Regions from separate parts of the Geodermatophilus sp. URMC 63 genome, predicted to be linked through region 3. Evidence: predicted binding sites of a transcription regulator. Region 3 holds the regulator's gene; each other region holds the start of a gene.

Region 1 (7,700 bases), 1.4 Mb from region 3:
ACGCCGCGGCCGTACGCCGGGATCGTCGTCGTCGCGCCACCGAGCGGGGTGACCTGCCAGGCGCTGTCCGGGCCGAACCCGTGACCCACGACGTCCGTGGCGATGGTCGCGATCCCGCTCTGCGCGTTGACGATGGCCGCGAGGAACACGTCGGCCGCGGTGCGGGTGAAGCCGTGACCGAACACCGCCGTCGGCCACCCGCCGGCCGGGGCGGTGCCCTCGGGCAGGACGGCGACGAACGGCAGCCGGACCGCCTCGACCGGCTGCGGGCCCGCGTCGCGGGTCGGCGTCTGCTCGATGGTGACGTCGGGACGCAGCCAGGACGGCGCCTCGAAGGAACCGAACACCAGCGTCCCGCCCGTCGCCGCCTGCGGCACGGGCACGGTCGCCGTCGTGTCGGCGCCGGTGGTGGAGGTGTCCTGCACCAGCGAGACGCTCGTGCCGCGCGCCGGGAAGACGCCCTCGACCTGCAGGCCCGGGGTGGTGTCCGTGGCCGTGAAGGCCTGGCCGCTGTCGATCTGCTGCCGCAGGTCGAGCAGGCCGTCGGTGGCGCTCAGCGTGGTGAACGTGTCCTGGATCGACCGGTGCGGACCGTCCTGCACGCGCAGCCGATAGGTGGTGGCGGGAGCGAGCTGCTCGGCCGGGTGGGCGTAGAGGGTGTCGGTCTCCGGGTCCCAGACGACGCGGTCGACGCCGGTCCGCCACCCGGCGTCCTCCGCCTGCACGGTGATCCGTGCGGCCACCCGTGCCGGGTCGTCCACCGGCTCGCTGAACCGGATGGCGATGCGGGGGTCGAGGTCGAAGCCGTCGAGCTGGTTCAGCTGCTGCGTCAGGCCGCAGGAGATGGGCTGACCGCAGCCCTCGAGCGGCAGGGCGACCCGGCGGCCGGTGACCTGGCCGGGGTCGGCGACGGTGAGAGAGTCCGACGGGAAGACCGAGAGCGGCTCGGGCCTCTGCGCGTCCGCCAGCGCGGGTGAGGCGGTGACCGAGAAGGCGGTGAGGGCCAGCGCACCGACGACCGACGAGGTCATCCGGTGCCAGCGTCGTTGCTGCACAGGCGTCTCCAAGCTGAGGGGAGGGACGCCCCTTCGTAGCCGACGGTGAGCCGCACCACAAACACGGACGGTTCCCGCAGGTGGACGCACCGCCGGGGCACGGCCGAGCGCTGATCCACGTGGAACACCGGCGCTCAGAGCAGGACGACGCTCTCCTGCTCGTTGGGGTCGGTCCGGGCCACCAGCGCCCGGGCCGGCCGGTCCGTCGGGTTGAACGGCTGGTGCGGCACCCCGGCGGGGATGTAGACGAAGTCGCCGGCCTGCACGGTGTCGACGTGCTCGAGGTGCGGGCCGTGCCGGAACGAGGTCGACCCCTCGAGCACGAAGATCGCCGACTCGTGGGCCTCGTGCAGGTGGGCCCGGGCCTCGGCACCGGGCGGGAGCACCAGGAGGTGCAGGCACAGGGCCTCCGAGCCGCAGCTCTCGGCCGAGACGCCGGTGGAGTAGTCGAGGTCCTGCTTGCCGCGGTAGCCCGGGCCGCTGCCTCCGCGGATGATCCTGCACTGCCGCATCAGGGCCTCCCCGGCGTCCTGGGACGTGCCAGATGACCGTAGTGATCCGCAGCGGCCGCCCCCAGGGCCCGAGGACCCGCCATCCGCCGATCCCCTCGGCCCCGGGCCGCAGTCCGAACGAGACCGGGTGCCGGTGTCCTGACCGGCGGGACGACGAGAGGCCCGGGACCGTGTGGTCCCGGGCGCCTCCTCTCGTCCGGCCGGTACCGGCCCTGCGTCAGTCGGCCACGCCTCAGTTGGCCATGTCGACGAAGCGGCTGTAATGACCCTGGAAGGCGACCGTGACGTTCGCCGTCGGACCATTTCTGTGCTTCACCAGCATGATGTCCGCTTCTCCCGCACGCGGTGATTCCTTCTCGTACATGTCTTCTCGGTGGATCATCATGACCATGTCGGCGTCCTGCTCGATCGATCCACTTTCGCGAAGGTCCGAGAGCATCGGCTTCTTGTCCTGCCGTTGTTCTGAACCGCGGTTCAGCTGCGACATCGCGATGACCGGGACCTCGAGCTCCTTGGCCAGCAGCTTGAGGGCACGGGAGAACTCCGAGACCTCCTGCTGCCGGCTCTCGACGCGCTTCCCCGACGTCATGAGCTGGAGGTAGTCGATGACGACGAGCTTGAGGTCGTTGCGCTGCTTGAGCCGCCGCGCCTTGGCCCGGATCTCCATCATCGTCATGTTCGGCGAGTCGTCGATGTAGAGCGGTGCGTCGGCCACCTCGCCCATCCGGCGGGCGAGCTTGGACCAGTCCTCGTCGGACAGCGTCCCGGCGCGCATGTGGTGCAGCGGCACCTTCGCCTCGGCCGACAGCAGACGCATGGTGATCTCGTGCTTGCTCATCTCGAGCGAGAAGATGACGGCCGGCAGGTGGTGCTTCACCGTCGCAGAACGCGCGATGTCCAGCCCGAGCGTCGAGTTGTGCGTGGGGATGAAGCTCCGGCCGGCGAGGAACAGAGAGTCTGCGGCGTCGACCTGGATGCAGCGGACGGGCACGCTCACCACCGGCCGCACGTCCGTGACGAAACGGACGCCGCGGGCCGTGAACGTGCGGGCACCGCGCTCCTTGTGCAGGAGCTTCTTGCGCTCGAGGGCGAACACCTCGTCGTCGGTGCTGAAGGTCAGCGTGTAGCAGGTGGACGAGGCCTCGGTCCGGCCCCGGACCCGCTTGGTGCTCATCCGCACGCGGTGACCGAGACCCGCGATCAGTTCCCGGGCGTCCTCGGCCAGTCGCCGGTTGGTGACGGCGAACTGCACCGCCCCACCCCCGGTGACCGTGCCGTCGGTGTCGAGCAGGCCGGCGAGCAGGGCCCGCCGCTGAGCCACCGAGGCGCGCAGGTAGGCGACCGGGATGTGCTTGTCGCCCAGCACGCCCAGCGTGCGCAGCAGCCCCTTCACGGTGCCGTGGTCGTCCCGGCAGACCTGGCACTGCGCCATCCCGCTGGACGGGCCGCCGCAGTCGGGGCAGGCAGCCTGCCGGCCCACACCACCGCTGGCCCGCAGGGCGCCACCGCAGGTCTTGCCACACGTCTGCACCTGTGCGGTCCTCGGCACGAACAGCCGGCCGCACATCGGGCAGGGCCGCTCGGCGGGCGACGGACGGGCGGGCAGACGCATCGAGTACGGCCGGTCGACCCCGGTGGGGACGACGACCAGACCCTCGGCCTCGATGTAGGTGGCGATCTCGGGGTCGTTGCTCGTGTACTGCGCCGCGGCCGAGGTGCCGTCGCCCAGCCACACGCCGAGCGCGTACGGCGGCACCAGCAGGTCGGCCTCGGGCAGGTCGAGCGGGGCGGCGTTGACCACGGCGTGGTTGAGCCGCCGGTCCGCGGTCGCGCAGCGGACCGTGCGGGCCAGCTCCTCCGTCGTCCGGACGTGAGCCTCGCCGCGCTCGCCGAGCCGGCGGGCGGCGCGGTCGGTGGTGACCCACTGGTGCTGGGCGTCGGCCACGACCACCGAACCGTCGGAGAAGTGCACCTCGTAGCAAGGCCGGTCGGTCATGACGTCGGTGGCGGCGACGACCGTCGTGGGACGCCCGTCCCCGCCGAGCACCCGGTCGCCCACCCGGACCGCACCCATCGTCGTCCAGCCCTCGGGTGTGGCGATCGGGGTGTCGAGGGCCAGTGCCTTCCCGACACCGGGACGGGCGGCGATGACCACCATCTGGCCGGCCTGCAGACCGTTGGTGAGCTCGTCGAGATCACGGATCCCCGTGGGGACGCCGCGGGCGGTGCCGCCGCGGGAGGCGATGGCGTCGAGCTCGTCCATCGTCGGCTGCAGGACGTCCTCGAGGCGCGAGTAGTCCTCGCTCATGCGCTTCTCGGTGACGTCGTAGATCTCCTGCTGCGCGCGGTCGACGATGTCGTCGACGTCGCCCCGCCCGCCGGCCGCGCCGTAGCCGAGCTGCACCACGCGGGTGCCGGCCTCCACCAGCCGCCGCAGCACCGCCTGCTCGGCGACGATCGCGGCGTAGTAGCCGGCGTTGGCCGCCGTCGGCGTGGAGGCGATGAGCGTGTGCAGGTAGACCGCGCCGCCCATCTTCGACAGCTGGTCGGTGCGGTTGAGCTCCGCGGCGACGGTGATCGCGTCGGCCGGCTCCCCGCGGCCGTAGAGGTCGAGGATGCAGTCGAAGATCACCTGGTGCGCCGGCCGGTAGAAGTCCGGGCCCGCCAGCACCTCGACGACGTCGGCGATCGCGTCCTTGCTCAGCAGCATGCCGCCGAGCACCGACTGCTCCGCCGCGACGTCCTGCGGCGGCTGCCGGTCGTACGCCGGCGCCGTCGCGGACGGTCGGCTGAAATCGTCGGCCACCGCCACGGGAAGCCCTCCTTCTCTCCACCGGCGCACCCACAGACAGACCCCGGCCGCTGACCGGGGTCTGGTGGGGGAAGCACCAGGACTGCTGGCACGCACGCTCGAACGCCTGTTCGAGCACGAGGCTAGGTCGGGGTGCCGACGAAACCGCCGACGTCGACCGCCGGGGAGGACGTTAGGAAGTGCGGCCGGGCGCGTCCAACACCGCTGTGGGGAGCGTTCTGCACAACTTGTGGACAAGTCGGTGGACACAGGCGTGTCGACATGTGGAGACGGCGGGGGACGGGGACGGGCCGTCGTGCTCCTCCGGGGCCTGACCTGCGCAGAGACCGCCCACCGGGTGTGGACGGGAGAAAGTCCGGAGAACTCGCGGTGTCGGGCACCGGCGTGTCGCGCACCCCGACCCACCCGTACCGGTGGTCACACGTCCACAGGACGACGGCCGGCGGATGGTGGGGCGGTGCCGACACGGCGCCCGGTGTCGACACGGCGCCGCGTCCAGCCGCCCGCGCGACCGCCGTGGACCCACGGGCTCCGCGGGGGGACCGAGGGGCGCCGGCGGCGGCCCTCGGCCGCGGCGACGGTCTCCGGGGCCCCAGGACACCCCTCAGGACCCCCGGACGCCGTGAGGGGCGCCGGACGATGTCCGGCGCCCCTCACGGGCGGTACAGCGGCCGTCAGCCGGCCGCGCGCGCTCAGCCGGCGACGACCTCGATCGGCAGCTGGGCGGTCACCTCGGGGTGCACCCGCACGGTGACGGTGTGCCGGCCCGTGGTCTTGATGCTGCTGGGCAGCTCCACCCGGCGGCGGTCGAGCTCCGGGCCACCGGCCGCGGTGACGGCGTTGACGACGTCGGCGGTGGTGACGCGGCCGAACAGCCGGCCGCCGTCACCGGCGCGGGCCGGCACGCGGACGGTCAGGCCGGTGAGGCGCCCGGCCACGGCCTGGGCCTCCTCGAGCGAGCGCACCTCGCGGGCGGCGCGCGCCCGGCGCAGCGACTCGACCTGCTTCTCGGCACCGCGGGTGGCGACGATGGCCAGGCCGCGGGGCAGGAGGTAGTTGCGGGCGTACCCGCCCTTGACCTCCACCGTGTCACCGGAGGACCCGAGACCGGTGACCTCCTGCGTCAGGATCAGCTTCTGGGTGCTCATGGTCAGCGCGCCGTCGAGGTGTAGGGCAGCAGGGCCATCTCGCGGCTGTTCTTCACGGCCACGGCGACGTCCCGCTGGTGCTGGCTGCAGTTGCCGCTCACGCGGCGGGCACGGATCTTGCCGCGGTCGGAGATGAACTTCCGCAGCAGGGTCGTGTCCTTGTAGTCGATGTAGGTCGCCTTGTCCTTGCAGAACTGGCAGACCTTCTTCTTGGGCTTGCGCACGGGGGGCTTGGGCACTGGGTTCTCCAGGTACGGCTAGGTACGACTAGGGGTGGGGGCGAGGGGGTCCTCGCTCTAGAAGGGCGGCTCGTCGGACGGGCCGGCCGGCGTCGACCAGGGGTCGCTGGCCCCGCCGCCGCCACCGAAACCGCCGCCACCGCCGCCGCCGCCGAAGCCGCCACCGCCGCCACCCTCACCGCGGGAGGCCCGGGTGACCTTCGCGGTGGCGTAGCGGAGCGACGGGCCGATCTCGTCGACCTCGAGCTCGACGACGGTGCGCTTCTCGCCCTCCTTGGTCTCGAACGAGCGCTGCTTGAGGCGCCCCGAGACGATGACCCGCGAGCCGCGGGTCAGCGACTCGGCGACGTTCTCCGCCGCCTGCCGCCACACGTTGCACCGCAGGAAGAGGGCCTCGCCGTCCTTCCACTCCTGCGACTGCCGGTCGAAGGTGCGCGGCGTCGAGGCGACGGTGAAGTTGGCGACCGCGGCCCCCGACGGCGTGAACCGCAGCTCCGGGTCGGAGGTCAGGTTGCCGATGACGGTGATGACGGTCTCGCCGGCCATGCTCAGTGGACCTCGGGCCGCATGAGCTTGGTGCGCAGCACCGACTCGTTCAGGTTGAGCTGGCGGTCGAGCTCGGCGACCGCGGCGGGCTCGGCCTGGATGTCGATGACCGCGTAGATGCCCTCGACGTTCTTCTTGATCTCGTAGGCCAGGCGGCGCCGGCCCCAGATGTCGGTCTTGACGGTGCCACCGGAGTTGGTGACGACGGTCAGGAACCGGTCGAGGGAGGGAGCGATCGTGCGCTCCTCCAGGTCGGGGTCGAGGATGACCATCAGTTCGTAGTGACGCACGGAGAACCCCACCTCCTCTGGTCTGTGGCGGCTGCAGGACGTCTGCAGCAGGAGGGTCGTACACGCGTCGCGCGCCCGGTCCCGCCGACGACGGCGGGCGGACGCGCAGCTCTGAGGCTACCAGCGCCGCCGGGTGGGGACGCCGGCCGTGCCTGACTACCGTGCGCGGGGTGAGCACGCACCCGGTCGGCGTCCACGTCGGACCCGGCCTGACCGAGGACAACGAGCTCGACGCCGGTGGCCCGCTGGCCCGTGCCGCCGAGATGGACGCCGACGGCGTCCAGGTGTTCCTGGGCGACCCGCAGGGCTGGAAGGCCCCGCCGCCGCGTCCGGACGCCGAGGACCTGCTCGCCTCCGACGTCGCCGTCTTCGTGCACGCGCCCTACGTGCTCAACGTGGCCTCGACCAACAACCGCATCCGCATCCCCAGCCGGAAGAACCTGGCCGTGCACGCGCGGGCGTCGGCGGCGATCGGCGCGCGCGGGATGGTCGTGCACGGCGGGCACGTGCTCGCCAAGGACGACCCGGCCGCCGGGTTCGACAACTGGCGCAAGACGTTCGTACGGCAGGCCGAGGACGGCGGCTTCCCGCTGCCCCTGCTGATCGAGAACACCGCCGGCGGGGACAACGCGATGGCCCGCGAGCTCGGCGCGGTGGCCCGGCTGTGGGACGCCGTCGGCGAGTTCGGCGCCGGGTTCGTGCTCGACACCTGCCACGCGTGGGCGGCCGGCTGGGACCTCGCCACCGCCGTCGACGACGTCCGGGCGGTCACCGGCCGCGTCGACCTGGTGCACCTGAACAACAGCCGCGACCCGGCCGGCTCCGGCCGCGACCGGCACGCGCCGCTGACCGGCGGCGAAATCCCGCTGGAGGTGCTGCTGGAGGTGGCCCGGGCCGCCGACTGCCCCGTCGTCCTGGAGACGCCGGGCGACGCCGCCTCGCACGCGGAGGAGGTCGCCCTCGTCCGCGAGGCCCTCGGTTAGCCGTCCTCCCTCACCGCAGCGCGTCCTCCCTCACGGTGGGCGGTGAGGGAGGACGCGCCACGATCAGGTCACCTGATCCCGGACGAGCCGCCGGCGTCGCAGGGTCACCGCGTCG
Region 2 (7,700 bases), 560 kb from region 3:
ACGGCCGCGCCGAGGAGGCCGCGGAGCACTACACGTCGGTCTTCCCGAACTCCTCGATCACCCAGGTCACCCGCTACGGCCCCGACATGCCAGTGCCCGAGGGCACCGCCATGACCGTGAGCTTCACCCTCGACGGGCACGACTACGTCGGCCTCAACGGCGGCCCGGAGTTCGCCTTCACCGAGGCGATCTCCTTCCAGATCATGTGCGCCGACCAGGACGAGGTCGACCACTACTGGTCACGGCTGACCGACGGCGGCGAGGAGAGCCAGTGCGGCTGGCTCAAGGACCGCTTCGGCGTCTCCTGGCAGGTGATCCCGGTCGAGCTGTTCACCCTGGTCGGCGACCCCGACCCCGGCCGGGCCCAGCGCGCCACCCAGGCGATGCTGCGGATGCGCAAGATCGTCGTCGAGGACCTGCGCGAGGCCGCCGACCGCGTCCCGGCCTGATCGGCTCCCTGCAGGGGGCCCGGCGTGCGCCCGGTGGGTCCGCCCGCCCGCCAGTAGGGTCGGCGGGGTGAGCGCCCCCGCCCCGTCCACCGGCGAGCAGTTGCCCGTCCGGACCGCCGCGGTGTGGGCCGCGCTCGACCCGCTCGTCGGCGCCGGCGGCACGCTGCGGGTGCTCGACGTCGGCGGCGGCAGCGGCGTCTTCGCCGTCCCGCTCGCCCGCCTCGGCCACCAGGTCACCGTCGTCGACCCCAGCGCCGACGCCCTGGCCACACTCCAGCGGCGCGCGCAGACCGCCGGCGTCGGTGACCGCGTGCGCGGACTGCAGGGCGACGGCGACCTGCTGCACGAGCTGCCCCTCGACGACCACGCGGGGGACGACGGGTACGACCTCGCCCTGTGCCACTCGGTGCTCGAGGTCGTCGACGACCCCGCGGCCACCCTGCGCGAGATCACCCGCGCGCTGCGCCCCGGCGGCCAGGTGAGCATCGCCACCGCCAACCGTGCCGGCGCCGTCCTCGCCCGCGCCCTCGGTGGGCACCCCAAGGAGGCCCTCGCGCTGCTCGAGGACCGCGACCCCGCCCCCGGCCGCACCCGCCCGGCCCGCCGCCGCTTCGGCCCCGGCGACCTGCTCGCCCTCGTCGCCGACGCCGGCCTGCAGCCGGGCGCCTGGCGCGGGGTCGCTGTCGTCACCGACCTGCTCGACGCCGCCTCCGGCGCCGACCCCGAGGCCGTCCGCCGCCTCGAGCTCGCGCTGGCCGGCACCTCGCCCTACCGCGACGTCGCCACCGGCCTGCACGTGCTGGCGACCCGCCCCTGATGTCCAGTCCGAGTCGGCCTCGTCCCGGGGCCCGCCCTGAGCTCGCGAAGGGTGGGGAGGACGAGGTCCTTCCGCTGCCACCCGGCCTCACCCGCCCCGCCTACGGCGCCGCCACCCTCGCCGACGTCCTGCCCGGCGTGGCCGCGGCCCTCGGCGTCCCCGTCGACCGCGGCGACCTGCCGCCCGACCCGCTCGGTCTCACCGCGGCCCTGGTCGGCGCCCGCCGGGTCGCCGTCCTGCTCGTCGACGGGCTCGGCGCGCACCTGCTGCGCGCGCACGCCGCGCTCGCCCCGGTGCTCGCCGGCCTGGCCACCCCCGCCGGCGATCTCGCCGCCCCCTGCCCGAGCACCACCCCGGTCAGCCTCACCACCCTGGGCACCGGCGTCCCCCCGGGCGGGCACGGCGTCCTGGGTTTCGTCACCGCCGTGCCCGGCGAGGACCGCACCCTCAACCACGTGCAGTGGGCCGACGACCCCGACCCCGCGGTGTGGCAGGCCCGGCCGACGGTCTTCGAGCAGCTCGCCGCGGCCGGCGTCCCGGTCACCGCCGTCGCGCCCTACGCCTACCGGGGCTCGGGCCTGAGCACGGCGGCCTACCGCGGCGCCGGCTACTCCGGCACGGTCGGCGCCGGCGACCTCGCCGCGGTGGTCCTGCAGTCCCTGGCCGCGGCGCCGGCCGGCCTGGTCTACGGCTACACGCCCGAGCTCGACCTGACCGGGCACGTCCGCGGGCTGGACTCCCAGAGCTGGCGGCTGCAGCTCGCCCTGGTCGACCGACTGGTGGAGCAGGTGCTCGCCGGCCTGCCCGACGACGCCGCCCTGCTGGTCACCGCCGACCACGGCATGCTCGACGTCCCCCCGCACACCCGCGTTGACCTCGACGAGGAGCCCGTGCTCCTCGACGGCGTCGCCCTGCTGGCCGGCGAGCCCCGCGCCCGCTACGTGCACGCCGTCCCCGGCGCGGCCGACGACGTCCTCGACGCCTGGCGCGGCGTCCTCGGCGACCGCGCCTGGGTCACCAGCCGCGAGGAGGCGGTGGCCAGCGGCGTCTTCGGCCCCGTCGACGGCGGGCTGGCCGCCCGCATCGGCGACGTCGTCGCGCTGGCCCGCGGCCCGTGGGCGATGACCGCAGGCATCACCGAGCCCGGCCCCAGCCGGCTGGTCGGCTACCACGGCTCGCTCACCGACGCCGAGCTGGCGATCCCCCTGCTGCTCGCCCGCGGGCCCGGCCTGCACTAGCCGGCCGGCGACACCGGCAGCGCCGTCCAGGTCCGGGAGTGCGCCGGGTGCAGCGCCCGGCAGGTCAGCTGCGCCGCCTCCTCGGAGGGCCGGCTCTCCACGCGGACGGCGACGTCGCCGTCCGGGCCGGCCAGCACCACCTCGAACCGCTCGACGCCGGCGGCCTCCTCGGCGGCGGACCCGGGCAGCTTGCGGGAGGAGCGCGGGAGCAGGTCGTCGACCCCGAGCAGCCCGAGCTCCGCGCGCGCGGCCGCCTGCGCCGCCTGCGCCGGCATGGGCAGCCCCGACCGGCCGCGCAGCCAGGGCAACGCCACCTGGCCGCGCGCGTGGGCGGCGACCAGGTCGGCGCCGTCGCCGGGCACCTGCCCGTAGGCGAACCCGTGCGGCAGGACGAGCACGTTGCCCGCGAACCGGCAGCCGCCGAGGTGGCTGCACTCCCACACGTCGGCCGGGCTGGGCGCGGGCAGCGCGCGGGCCAGCGGCCGGCCGCGCAGCGCGCAGCAGGCGTCGTGCTGGCCGTGCGTGCACACCAGGTAGGTGGGGCGCTGCGTCCGCTCACCCACCGACCCGTCCCACGGGGCGTCGAGCAGGTCGGCGTCGCTGTCGCGCACCGACCACCACAGCCCCTCGGAGCCCGGTCGGCCGTCGACGTAGGCCCAGCGGCGGCCGGAGTCGACCAGGCGGTCGCCGGGGCGGCGGACCAGCAGCACCCGCACGCCCTCGGCCCGGGCACGGGCGGTCAGGCCGGCGACCACGCCCCGGTCGAACCGGGACTGGGTCAGCGCGTCGCGCCCCCACGGCCCCGGCTGCTCGACGAGCAGCCAGCGCTGCGCCGGCCCGGCCGTGCCCACGGGGGAGTCGCCCCGGGCCTCGGCGGTCACCGAGCAGCGGGTCGGGTCGAGCCGGCCGCGGGGGGAGGTGGCGGCGCCCGTCGGGGCGCTCACCCGGGGCTGCGCTGCGGGCTCACGACGCGGTCCCGAGGGCATCGGCACGCTCCCCATCGTCCCCGCCGGCGTCCCGCGCGGGGGCGCCGGGACCGTGCGGGCCCGGCTCCGGGGCGGTGGCGGGGACGCCGTCGACGGCCCCGCCGGGGAGGGTGGCGTCGGCCACCACCGCGATCGACTCGGTGACCAGCCGCCGGGCGAGGACGAGCCGGTCGTCGGCGTCGAGCCCGGGCAGGTCGGCGACCTTGAGCTCCCCGGCGGCCAGCAGCTCGGCCAGCGCGGGCCGGGTCGCGGCGGGGAACTGGTGCCGGCGCCGCCCGCCGACCAGGACGACCCGGTCGTCCCCGGCCCGGCCGTCGGAGGCGGGGCGCAGGCTGCAGCGCAGCCGGCGGCGCAGCCGCAGCACGGTGTCGGGCGTGAGCGCCGCAGCCGCGGTCGCCTGGGCCAGCGGCGCGACCGGCTCGGGGCGCACCTGGTCCCAGGTGCGCGCCCGCAGCCGGTCGGCCACCTCGTCGGGGTCGATCCGGTCCAGCCAGTCCCGCAGCGCGGCGACGACCGTGGTGACGTCCTCGCGCACGGTCGCCGGGTCGGCGAGGTCCAGGCCCACCGGCAGCGAGTGGCGCAGCTCGCGGTCGTCGGCGGCCAGCACCCGCACCAGGTCCAGCGCCGACTCCGCGGCGGCCCAGCGGGTGACCGGGTGCACCCCGATGGTCAGGTGCGCGCTGGTCTGCCCGAGCGCCACCGCCGAGTGCAGGTAGCCGCGGGGGAGGTAGAGGGCGTCGCCGGGGCGCAGGACGGCGTCGATCACCGGCTCGCGCTCGGCGGCGGCGGCGACGTCGGCTGCGCGGTCGTTCCACGGCTGGGTGCGCAGCGGGTTGGGCAGCACCGGCTCGTGGATGTGCCAGTGCTTCTCGCCGGCGACCTGCAGCACGAACACGTCGTGGACGTCGTAGTGCGGGCTGAACCCGCGCGAGGACGGCGGGGTGACGTAGGCGTTGACCTGCGTCGGGTGCCCCAGGTCGGCGGCGAGGGAGTCGGCGAACTCGATCAGCGGCGGCCAGAGCCGGTGCAGGCCCTGCAGGACGACGGTGCTGCCGTCGGCGAACAGCCGCAGCACGGCGTCGGAGGAGACCTGGTCGGCGACCTCGGCACCGGCGCCCCCGGAGGTGGTGAACCGCTTCGGGTCGACGACGGCGCCGTCCTTGGCGATGCGGAGGAACGGGGTGCGCAGGCCGCGACGGGACAGCAGCTCGTCGACGTCGGCCAGGGTCAGCAGGTCGGCGAAGGACTCACCGGTGTCCTCGGCGCGGGCGAGCAGGGGGCGGCGGGACCAGTGCTGCTCGGCGAAGACCTCCGGGTCGAGGTGCGTGCACCGGCGCAGGGCCGGGCGGAGGTCGCCTCCGCCCGGCCCCGTGCCTGTCGGGTCCTGGCTCAGGCCGAACCGTCCGCGCCGCCGTCGGCGCCGCCGTCAGCGCCGCCGTCCGAGCCGCCACCGGCCGCACCGCCGTCGGCCGGGCCGTGACCGGCGCCGCCGTCCGCGCCACCGTCCGCGCCGCCGTCGTGGCCCGCGCCGCCGTCGGCGCCGCCGTCGGCACCGCCGTCGTGCTGGCCCGGGGTGCCCTCGCCGGCACCGCTGTCGGCCGGGCCCTCCGTGCTGGTCATGTCGTCGTCGTCGAGCGCCATCGGGCTCCTCCGGGATCCGGGTCGGGACCGTCCGCCGGCCGGCGGTCGGTCACGTCCCACCTAACCCGTTCCGCGCCTCGCCACACATGGCCCGACCAGCCGTTTCCCGACACGCGACGACACCCCGGACGACGGCGCACCCCCGCCCGGACGGGCCGCTACCCTCCTCGCGTCGGTACGAACAGGTGTTCGAGGAGGAGGTGTCCGTGGCGCCGTCGCGGGGGCGGGCGGAGGGGTGCACCGTGCTGCACGTCGACATGGACGCCTTCTTCGCCAGCGTCGAGGTGCGCCGGCACCCCGAGCTGGCCGGCGCGCCGGTGATCGTGGGCGGGGCCGGCAACCGCGGGGTGGTCACCTCGGCGACCTACGAGGCGCGGGCGTACGGGGTGCACGCCGCCATGCCCACCGCCCGGGCACTGCGGCTGTGCCCCACGGCCACCGTGCTGCCGGGGGACGTGGCGCTCTACGCCGAGGTCTCCCGCTCGGTCATGGCACTGTTCCGCTCGATCACCCCGCTGGTGGAGCCGCTGAGCCTGGACGAGGCCTTCCTCGACGTCGCCGGGGCCGGCCGCCGGCTCGGTGACGCCGCGGAGATCGGCGAGTACCTGCGCGCCCGGGTCTACGACGAGCAGGGCATCACCTGCTCGGTCGGCGTGGCCGGCACCAAGTTCGTGGCCAAGCTCGCCTCCACCCGCGCCAAGCCCGACGGACTGCTCGTCGTCCGCCCGGCCGAGGTCATCGACTTCCTGCACCCGCTGCCGGTCGGCGCGCTGTGGGGCGTCGGCGCGAAGACCGAGGAGGTGCTGCTGCGGCTGGGGCTGCGGACGGTGGGCGACCTCGCCCACGTGCCCGCGCGCACCCTGCAGCGGGCGGTGGGACAGGCCGCGGGCAGCCACCTGCACGAGCTGGCGTGGGGCCGCGACCCGCGCCGGGTGGTCCCCGACGAGCCGGAGCGGTCGGCCGGGCACGAGGAGACCTTCGGCACGGACGTCGACGACCCCGCCGTCGTCCACCGGGAGCTGCTGCGGCTGGCCGAGCGGACGGCGGGTCGGCTGCGCGCGGGCGGCTGGCTGGCCCGGACGGTGAGCATCAAGGTCCGGTTCGCCGACTTCACGACGATCACCCGCAGCCGCACCCTCGGCGTCCCCACCGACGTCGGGCAGGAGCTGTACGAGACCGCCCGCGCCCTGTTCGACGCCCTCGGCCTGGACCGCGCGCGGATCCGGCTGGTCGGGGTGCGGGCCGAGCGGCTGGTACCCGCCGGGTCGGCGCCCCGCCAGCTCGAGCTCGGCGCCCGCGAGCACGGCCGCCGCGACGCCGAGCTCGCCGCCGACCGGGCGGCCCGCCGGTTCGGTGCCGGTGCCGTCCGCCCGGCCACGCTGCTGCGCCGCGACGGCGACCGGCGGGTGCGCGACGGCCACCCCCGCGAGTGATCGCGAGGACCCGGCAGGGGCCTCCCGGCGGGTCGCCACGCACTCGCCTTTCGCACCCCGCAATCGGCTCGTATCCTCGGTGTCACCCCCGGGTAGACACCCGGGGGTGTCTGGCTCCGCCCACCTGGAGGTCTCGGTGCCGCTCTCCGAGCACGAGCAGCGACTGCTGGAGCAGATCGAGCGCGCCCTCGTCGACGACGATCCCAAGTTCGCCTCCTCCGTCCGCACGGGTGACCGCAGGCTCAAGGCCCGGCGGAAGCTGCAACTCGGTGCGCTGCTGGTGCTGGTGGGTCTGGCCGTCCTCGTCGGAGGCGCTGTCGCCCCGTCCGTCCCGCTGGGGGTGCTCGGCTTCCTGGTGATGTTCGGCGGTGCCGCCCTCGGCGTCCTCAACTACCGCTCCGCCACCGGCGCCGTCGAGACCGGCCCGGCCGGCCAGCGCGGCGGGAGCACGGCGCGCGGCCGCGGGGGCCGGCCCCGTCGTCAGCCGCTGAAGAACCGCCTCGAGGAGCGCTTCCGCCGCCGCTACGACCAGTAGCCCCGCCTCAGACCCCCCGCGTCAGACCCCCCCCGTCAGACCCGTAGCCCCACCTCCAGCGCCGACGGCCGCCGTCCCCTCCGGGACGGCGGCCGTCGGCGTTCCCGGGGTCTCCGCCGGCCGCGCCCGGGCGGCGTGGGTGCGCTCGCCGGACGCACCGGTCCGCTCCCGGGCCCCGGTGGGTGCCCCGGGACGGCCGGACGCCGCCGCGGGCGGCGGGGTCCTCCTCCGGGTCAGGCGGGCCGGCGGCGGCGCGGGAGCCGGGCGGTGACCGCGGCGGAGACGGCGTCGCCCAGCGAGGCCGGCCACAGCAGGGCCCGCAGCCGGACCCGCAGCGGCACCGCCGCCGCCAGCCCCCGCCGGGCGGTGCCCAGGGCCGTGGTGAGCGCCGGGTTGCCGGCCGCGCCGGGGCGGCCGTAGCTGGCCGCCTCCTCGGCGCGGGCCAGCCGCTCGACCGCGTCGGCGGCGCCGTGGCCACCGGCCCGGTGCGCGCCGCTGCCCCCGGGCGACCCGAGCGTGCGGCCCAGGGACGCGGCCTGCTGCCGCGGGGTGTGCGCCGGGTCCCAGGGCAGGCCGAGGTCGCGGGCGGTGGCGGCCAGCT
Region 3 (7,700 bases):
CGCAGCTCGGTGATCGCCTTCTCGAAGTCCTCCAGCGAGGTGAAGGCGCGGTAGACGCTGGCGAAGCGGAGGTAGGCCACCTCGTCGAGCTCCCGCAGCGGCCGCAGGATGGCCAGCCCCACCTCGTGGCTGGGGACCTCGGCCGCCCCGCTGGCGCGGATGGCGTCCTCCACCTGCTGGGCGAGCTGCTGCAACTGGTCCTCGTCGACCGGCCGGCCCTGGCAGGCCCGGCGGACGCCGGCGACGACCTTGGCCCGGTTGAACGGCTCGCTGACGCCGCTGCGCTTGACGACGGCGAGGACCGCCTCCTCCACCGTGGTGAAACGGCGACCGCAGGCCGGGCACGACCGGCGACGGCGGGTGGTGGCCCCCTCGTCGGCCTCGCGCGAGTCGATCACCCGGCTGTCGGGGTTGTGGCAGAACGGGCAGCGCACTGCGGTTCACCTCCCTCCGCGACCGGCCCGTCGCCCGGGACCGGTGACCGGTCCCGGGCGGCCGCGCCGGCGACCGCTGATCGCCCCTCGGGGTCGCGTCTGTGGACCCCCCTGGGGACATCCGGTGGATGCCACGGGGAAGTCCTGAGGACGACCTGTGGAGGACTCCCGTTGAAGCAACTACTAGATGTAGGGGGACCCTAGGCCGGGCTCCACTACATCTGCAAGCCGAACGCGGGCGTGTCTCTTCCACCGAGATGTGCTCGCAACCCACCGGTGACCAGGCGCGAGCATGATTCCCACCCGTCACACGACACGCCGAGGGCCCCCGCGTGTCGGCGTGCGGGAGAGGGTGGAAGGGGCGTATGGAACGCGCGCACGGGCACCGCCGGAGGGCGGGTCGGTCGGCGGTGGAGGCGCTCGCGGAGGCCCCGCCCGGTACCGGGACCCGGACCTGCCGCGACCGGCGAGGACGCCGGGACGGAGAGCTCAGACCGGGCGGCGGACGGCGGGACGCCCGCCGCGCGGGTGGGACGCCAGGTCGTTCAGGCGGATCGGGCGGGTCAGCAGGTCCGGCTCCCCGACCTCAGCGGAGGACGCTGCGGAGGACCCCGCGGAGGCGCCGGAGCCGTCCGGAACGGCGGGGGTGCCGACGGCGACCGCCGACATCTCGGCGGTGAGCGCCCGGTGCCGGCCTGCACCGGCGGACCCGTCGGCGGGCGCCCGGTGGCGGCCCGCTGCGGCGGACCCGACGGCGGGCTGCTCGGCGGTGCCGTCGGCGCCGTGCCGGCGGCCGGCACGGAACGTGCGGCGTGCCGGCTGCACCGCGGCCATCACGACGGTCGCGTCGGGACGGGGTGAGCCGTCCTGCCGGTCGCGATCGCCGGTGTCGGCGGTCGGTGACTCGGCCGGCGTCCCGGTGTGCGCGAGGGACAGGTGCCGCTCGGGCAGGCGCACACCGGCGAGGTCGACCCAGGTCGGCTCGCCTCCGTCGCGCCACCGCACCTGCGCCTGGCAGCCGCCGCGTTCGTCGTGCCGCCAGCCCAGCATGGCGCCGGGAGCCCAGCCGCCGTCCACGCACACCTCGACGTCCTGCGGCGAGCGGAAGACGACTGCGGCCCGGCTGCTCACGGCTGCTGACACGTCCTCGACCGTAGGTGCCGGCGAGGCTCCGGTCCGTGAGCGACCTCGCGCGGAGGGTTGACGAACTCGCCGCCGCCCTCTCGTCCATGTCTGCCGGAGCTCGGCGGCCGACCCGGCCGCCCCGCAGCCGGCGCTCACGGCAACTGCAGGACCTGCCCGGGCACGACGGACGAGCCGCGGAGGTCGTTGAGCTCCTCGATGGCGTCGACCACGACGCGCACGTCGTCCCCGTCCGCGGCGACCTCCCCCGCGATCGACCACACCGTGTCGCCCGGCTCGACGACGACGCTGCTCTCCCCCGCGAGCCGCAGGCCGCCGCCGGCACCGCCCACCAGCGGCGCGAGCCAGGCGCCCAGGCCGACCGCTCCGCCGAGGGCGAGCACGGCGACGAGGCGCCGCCCCCGCCGGGTCAGCCGCACGGCGGCCGGCGCGCAGCCGCCGCGGACGGGGCCACCGGTGGTACCGGAACGCAGCGGCCGCCCGCTCGGACGGGCCGGGTCGCGCCGGGCGCCGGGCCGCTCGGAGGCCGGCCCGGCGGTGCGCACGCCCGCGGCGGCCGGGTGGTCGGGGACGGGGCGCAGGTGCCCGCCGACACGCGGGCCGGAGCCCGGCAGGGCTCCGGGCGCTGCCGGCCGGGCCGGGCGGTCGACAGCCGCCACACCTCCGCCACCGGCACCGACACCGCCACCGGCCGCGGACCGGAGCGACGGCCGCCACGGGACCTGGACCGTCGCGTCGAACTCCAGCACGTCCTGCCGCACGGTGCCCATGACCACTCCTCCTCGTCGGTGTCATCCGGTCGAACGCCTGTTCGATCGAACGCCTGTGCGATTCCTAGCGCAACCCGCCGACGGGGTCGACCCCGACACCTCCCGGCGATTTCGAACACACGTTTGAAGTACCGGCTCCGAGGCGCTACCGTCCGACCAGCACCCGTCCGCCGTCGCCTCCGGGCGCCGAGGCGGTCCCGTCCGGCCGGCGGTCCCGAACGAGGAGCCGCGGCCGGGCAGGAGCAGGACACGAGGGCCGTGGCGACACGGCCGGCGAGGAGGAGACGTGGCGGGCACGAGCGGGACCGGCCAGCGCACACGCACCGGCGGGACGTCCCGCCGCGCGGGCAGCGGCGCGGGTGGGGAGGAGACCGGCGCGGTCCGCACCTTCCCCGACCGCACGGAGGCCGGCGACGGCCTGACGCAGCGGCAGCGCCGGGTGCTCGAGGTCATCCGCGACTCGATCGAGCGCCGCGGCTACCCGCCCTCGGTGCGCGAGATCGGCGAGGCCGTCGGCCTGTCCTCCGCGTCGTCGGTCGCCCACCAGCTCTCGGTGCTGCAGAAGAAGGGCTGGCTGCGGCGCGACCCCAACCGCCCCCGAGCGCTCGACGTCCGGCTGCCCGGTGAGACGCCGGGCGAGGCCGCCGCTCCCGCCGCTGCCCCCACCGGCGCCCCCGCCGGCGCCTCCGCGGCCGACACCGGTACGCCCACCTACGTGCCCCTGGTCGGCCGGATCGCCGCCGGTGGCCCGGTGCTCGCCGAGCAGGCGGTCGAGGACGTGTTCCCCCTCCCCCGCGAGCTGGTCGGCGAGGGCACGCTGTTCATGCTGCGCGTCGCCGGTGACTCGATGGTCGACGCGGCCATCTGCGACGGCGACTGGGTCGTCGTGCGCCAGCAGCCCACCGCGGAGAACGGTGAGATCGTGGCCGCGATGCTCGAGGGCGAGGCCACGGTGAAGACCTACAAGCGCCGCGACGGGCACGTGTGGCTGCTGCCGCACAACCCGGCGTACGAGCCGATCCCGGGCGACGAGGCGACCATCCTCGGCCGTGTCGTCACGGTGCTGCGCCGGGTCTGACCCCGCACCGCTCGCCGGCCGGCCACCCCGTGGGGGCGGGTCGGCCGGTCAGCGACCGACGGGCGGGCCGGCCAGGTCGCGCCGCCGGCACAGCCGCCCGCCGATCCAGACGAGGACGGCCGCGACGGCAGCGGCCACCAGCCCGGCGGTGACCGGCGAGGGGCCGCCACCGTCGCCGGAGAGCAGTCCCGCCAGCGACGGGTCGGCCGGGGCCGACGGCGCAGCCGGCGTCGAGGCGGCGGTGGCAGCCGGCACCGGGACCAGCGTGACGTCGCCGGGCACGCCCTCCCCGGCGACGAGCAGCGCGCCGCCGTCGGCGGTGAAGGCGACCGCCTCCCCCTGTGGCTCCGCGGGCAGCGCGACGCGCACGGGCTCGCCGGCCAGCGCGCCCGGGACGTCGGAGCCGGCCAGCGGCCAGACGTAGGCGTCGGTGTAGGTCCGCAGCGCGATCCGGCTGCCGTCGCGCGCGACCGCGCCACCGGTGACCAGCAACTGGCCGGCACGCCCGACCGGGCCGCCGGGCGTGCCGGTCAGCGTGAAGGACACCGTGCCGACGTCGGCCAGCCCGACGGTGCCGCCGTCGACCAGCGGCGCGGCCGGCCGGTAGACGTGGCTGGCGCCCAGGACCTCCTTGGTGACCACGTACGGGGTGCCGTCCGGGGCCAGCAGCAGCGCCTCGGCGTCGTGCGCGCCGTCGGGATAGGTCAGCCGGTACAGCGCGGTGGCGCCGTCGGGACGCAGGGCGATGAGCGCGACGGTGGCCCGGGTGCCGTTGTTGTCCCCGGTGTCGGCCAGCCAGACCGTGCCGTCCGGGCCGACCGCGAGGTCCTCGGGGTCGTAGGGGTCCAGCGGGGCGGTCACGACGTCGACGACCTGGCAGGTGTCGTCCAGCACGTACACCGCCACCTGGTCGCCGCCGTCGGCCGTCGCCACCAGCCGGTCACCGACGTCGACCAGACCGGACAGCTCGGCCAGCCGCGGATCGGTGACCTGGCAGCGGACGGACCCCGCGGCCGGCTCCTCGGCACCGGCGGACGGCGCACCGGCCAGCGTCACGGCCAGTGCCAGGGCCGGCGTCAGGGCCAGGTAGACGCGGGCGGCCACCCCGCGGCGGGCCCTGCGACGGCCGGGAACGGGCCCGCGACGCGCGTCACGACCGCGCGGACGGACGGCCGGCTCGCGCACGAGGCCAGCGTGACAGCACGGCTGCGTCCAGTGCGTGAACCACGCCCAGCAGCAGGAGGCCGACGGCCGCGCCGACCACCGCGTCGGTCACCCAGTGGAAGTCCAGCGACACCATGGCCACACCGGCGGCCACCGGCCCGAGCACGCTGAGCCACCACAGCGTGCGCTGCACCCGCGGACCCAGCCGGTACTCGACCGCCTGCCAGCGGGCCACCCCCCACATGAGCACGGCGTTGGCCACGTGCCCGGAGGGATAGGAGGCCCCGTCGCGGTGGAAGAACGACCCCGGGTAGGCCGGGGCGGTGCGCCCGGTGCCGAACTTGAACGCGTAGACGACGACGGTGAGCAGCGCCAGCGCGGTGAGGACCCGCACCAGCGGGAGCAGCGTCCGCCGCCGCACGCACAGCCAGCCGACCAGGACGGCCAGCACCGCGAGGATGGTGCCGCGCCCGCCGATCTGGGTGACCGCCCAGACCGGCCAGTAGGCCGGGGAGTCGCGCAGGTCCCAGCCGCTGACCACCTCGGAGACCCGCAGGTCGACCCACTCGAGGTAGCCGCGGCTGAGCAGGTCCACGGTGACGGCGGACGCGACGAGGAAGGCGCCGAGCAGCAGCCACCACGGCGGGCGGCCGGGGGTGACCACGCGGCCGGGCAGGGCGGCGGGCTCGCCGGGCCCGTCCCCGGCCGGTGCGCCGTCCCGGCGCCGCACCACGCCGCTGGTCATCGGGTCACGGTACCGGCCCGTGACCCGTCCGTGACCTCGGCCGCCCGGCGGCGAGGCGGACGGCGAGGGCGGACAGCGAGGGCGGACGGCGAGCCGCCCGGGGCCCGGCGCGGAGCCGGGCACCCGGGCGGCGGGAGCGGGGAGGACCGGTCAGCCGACGGGCACGGCGAACCGCTCGAGGGCGGCGGCCAGGCCGCCGTCCACCCGCGCGGAGAGCCGGGTCCCCGACGCCTCGTGCTGCTCGCTGAGCACCTCGCCGTCGCGGTGGACGCGGGCGACCAGGTCACCGCGGTCGTAGGGCACGAGCACCTCGACCTCGACGTCCGGGTGCGGCAGCCGGGTCGCGACGATCTCGCGCAGCCGCTCGATGCCCTCGCCGGTGCGGGCCGAGACCCAGACCGCGCCCGGCAGGGCGCGGCGCAGGGTCAGCACGTCGTCCTCGGTCATGGCGTCGACCTTGTTGACGACGATCAGCTCGGGCACCGCCGCGGCGTCGATCTCCTGCAGCACCACGTGCACCGCGTCGATCTGGCCGAGCGGGTCGGGGTCGGAGCCGTCGACGACGTGCAGCAGCAGGTCGGCACCGGCCACCTCCTCGAGCGTCGACCGGAAGGCGTCGACGAGCTGGTGCGGCAGGTGCCGCACGAAGCCGACGGTGTCGGTGAGCGTGTACTCGCGGCCCTCGGGCGACTGCGCACGCCGCACCGTCGGGTCGAGGGTGGCGAACAGCGCGTTCTCCACCAGCACGCCGGCGCCGGTCAGCCGGTTGAGCAGGCTGGACTTGCCCGCGTTGGTGTACCCGGCGATGGCCACGCTCGGCACGGCGTGGCGGTCGCGGCCCGAGCGCTGGGTCGCGCGCGCGGTCGCCATGCCGGCGATCTCGCGACGCAGCCTGCTCACCCGCGACCGGATCCGCCGGCGGTCGGTCTCGATCTTGGTCTCACCGGGACCGCGGGTGCCGATGCCGCCACCGCCGGCGACGCGGCCACCGGCCTGCCGGGACAGCGACTCACCCCAGCCGCGCAGGCGCGGCAGCATGTACTGCATCTGCGCCAGCTCGACCTGGGCCTTGCCCTCCCGGCTGGTGGCGTGCTGGGCGAAGATGTCGAGGATCAGCGCGGTCCGGTCGACCACCTTGACCTTGAGGATCTTCTCCAGCGCGTTGAGCTGGCCCGGGGTCAGCTCCCCGTCGCAGATCACCGTGTCGGCGCCGCTGGCGGCGACGATGTCGCGGATCTCGGCGGCCTTGCCCGAGCCGACGTAGGTACCGGCGTCGGGCTTGTCGCGCCGCTGGCTCACGGCCTCCAGGACCTCCGAGCCGGCGGTCTCGGCCAGCGCGGCGAGCTCGGCCAGCGACCGGTCGGCGTCGGCCTGGGTGCCCTCGGTCCAGACGCCGACGAGGACGACCCGCTCGAGGCGCAGCTGCCGGTACTCGACCTCGCTGATGTCGGCGAGCTCGGTGGACAGCCCCGCCACCCGGCGCAGCGCGCCACGGGCCTCGAGGTCGTAGGAGCCGGTCGTGTCGTCGTCGTCCCACTGGCCGGCCGGGGCGGGACGGGCGGCCTGCGCGCGCTCGGCCCGGTCCTGCGCGTCCGCGAGCACGGCGCGGTTCTGTGCGGTCGTCATCGGGTCCAGCGTGACACGCACGCCGTCCACGGTCACCTGGGTTGTCGTCTCTGCAGTCGTCATACGGCCGGAACAACACCGGAACGGGTCAGGTGCATCCCGCGGGGAGCCGGGTACGGGCGAGACGACGACCACGATCCAGGGAGGCACCCGTGAGCACCAGCAGCAGCGAGGGCACCGACGACCCCGGCCGCGACCCGGTCGGTCTGGAGGTGCCGCGCAACCTCTTCGGCGGCGCCGACCAGGACACCGGGGCCGGCAAGCCCCGCGGCACCGGGAACGTGGGCCCCGGCGACAAGCCCGAGGCGCCGACCGACGAGCCCGAGACCCGCGCCGACACCCCGGACACCCCCTAGGAGCCGAGCCACTCCCGGGTGAGCTGCCCCGTCGCGACGACGACGGCGGGGCCGTGCAGCACCGTCGTCTCCGGGGAGACGTCGACCGTCAGCCGCCCGCCGGGGACGTCGACGACGACCGTGCCGTGCTGCGGCCCGTCGGACCCGCCGGCCAGGGCGGCGTAGGCGGTGGCGCAGGCGCCGGTGCCGCAGGAGCGGGTCTCCCCCACGCCGCGCTCGTGCACCCGCAGCCGGACGTGGGCGTCGGCGCCCTCGGCCGGCCGGGCGAGCACCTGGACGAACTCGACGTTGACGCCCTCGGGGAACACGCCCGCGTCGAACACGGGTTGCGCGGTGAGGTCCAGGGCGTCGAGGTCGGCGTCGGTGGCGCAGACCAGGTGCGGG

Evidence for each region. Region 3 encodes LexA, which represses DNA repair genes until DNA is damaged. Its sites were predicted from a motif close to TCGAACANNTGTTCGA; they were not measured.
Region 1: dnaB (replicative DNA helicase) is a predicted target of LexA. The motif match lies at 4,478-4,493, and genes of this name have one in related genera.
Region 2: dinB (DNA polymerase IV) is a predicted target of LexA. The motif match lies at 5,309-5,324, and genes of this name have one in related genera.

The regions. Positions count from the first base shown of each region.
Region 1 is NZ_CP199956.1:1,344,989-1,352,688, forward strand. It holds gene ACWIZO_RS06555 (Ig-like domain-containing protein) at 1-1,031, opposite strand, end outside; gene ACWIZO_RS06560 (cupin domain-containing protein) at 1,190-1,567, opposite strand; gene dnaB (replicative DNA helicase) at 1,800-4,379, opposite strand; gene rplI (50S ribosomal protein L9) at 5,072-5,527, opposite strand; gene rpsR (30S ribosomal protein S18) at 5,530-5,766, opposite strand; gene ACWIZO_RS06580 (single-stranded DNA-binding protein) at 5,824-6,312, opposite strand; gene rpsF (30S ribosomal protein S6) at 6,315-6,602, opposite strand; gene ACWIZO_RS06590 (deoxyribonuclease IV) at 6,773-7,585, shown strand; gene ACWIZO_RS06595 (glycosyltransferase family 87 protein) at 7,649-7,700, opposite strand, start outside.
Region 2 is NZ_CP199956.1:4,841,448-4,849,147, reverse strand. It holds gene ACWIZO_RS23550 (VOC family protein) at 1-449, shown strand, start outside; gene ACWIZO_RS23545 (class I SAM-dependent methyltransferase) at 517-1,266, shown strand; gene ACWIZO_RS23540 (alkaline phosphatase family protein) at 1,266-2,504, shown strand; gene ACWIZO_RS23535 (sucrase ferredoxin) at 2,501-3,448, opposite strand; gene ACWIZO_RS23530 (cupin domain-containing protein) at 3,468-4,565, opposite strand; gene ACWIZO_RS23525 (BatC protein) at 4,880-5,131, opposite strand; gene dinB (DNA polymerase IV) at 5,338-6,564, shown strand; gene ACWIZO_RS23515 (DUF3040 domain-containing protein) at 6,671-7,099, shown strand; gene ACWIZO_RS23510 (transglutaminase family protein) at 7,333-7,700, opposite strand, start outside.
Region 3 is NZ_CP199956.1:5,401,150-5,408,849, forward strand. It holds gene nrdR (transcriptional regulator NrdR) at 1-434, opposite strand, end outside; gene ACWIZO_RS26160 (hypothetical protein) at 924-1,577, opposite strand; gene ACWIZO_RS26165 (LysM peptidoglycan-binding domain-containing protein) at 1,712-2,347, opposite strand; gene lexA (transcriptional repressor LexA) at 2,634-3,425, shown strand; gene ACWIZO_RS26175 (hypothetical protein) at 3,474-4,529, opposite strand; gene ACWIZO_RS26180 (phosphatase PAP2 family protein) at 4,576-5,334, opposite strand; gene hflX (GTPase HflX) at 5,485-6,960, opposite strand; gene ACWIZO_RS26190 (hypothetical protein) at 7,113-7,316, shown strand; gene dapF (diaminopimelate epimerase) at 7,313-7,700, opposite strand, start outside.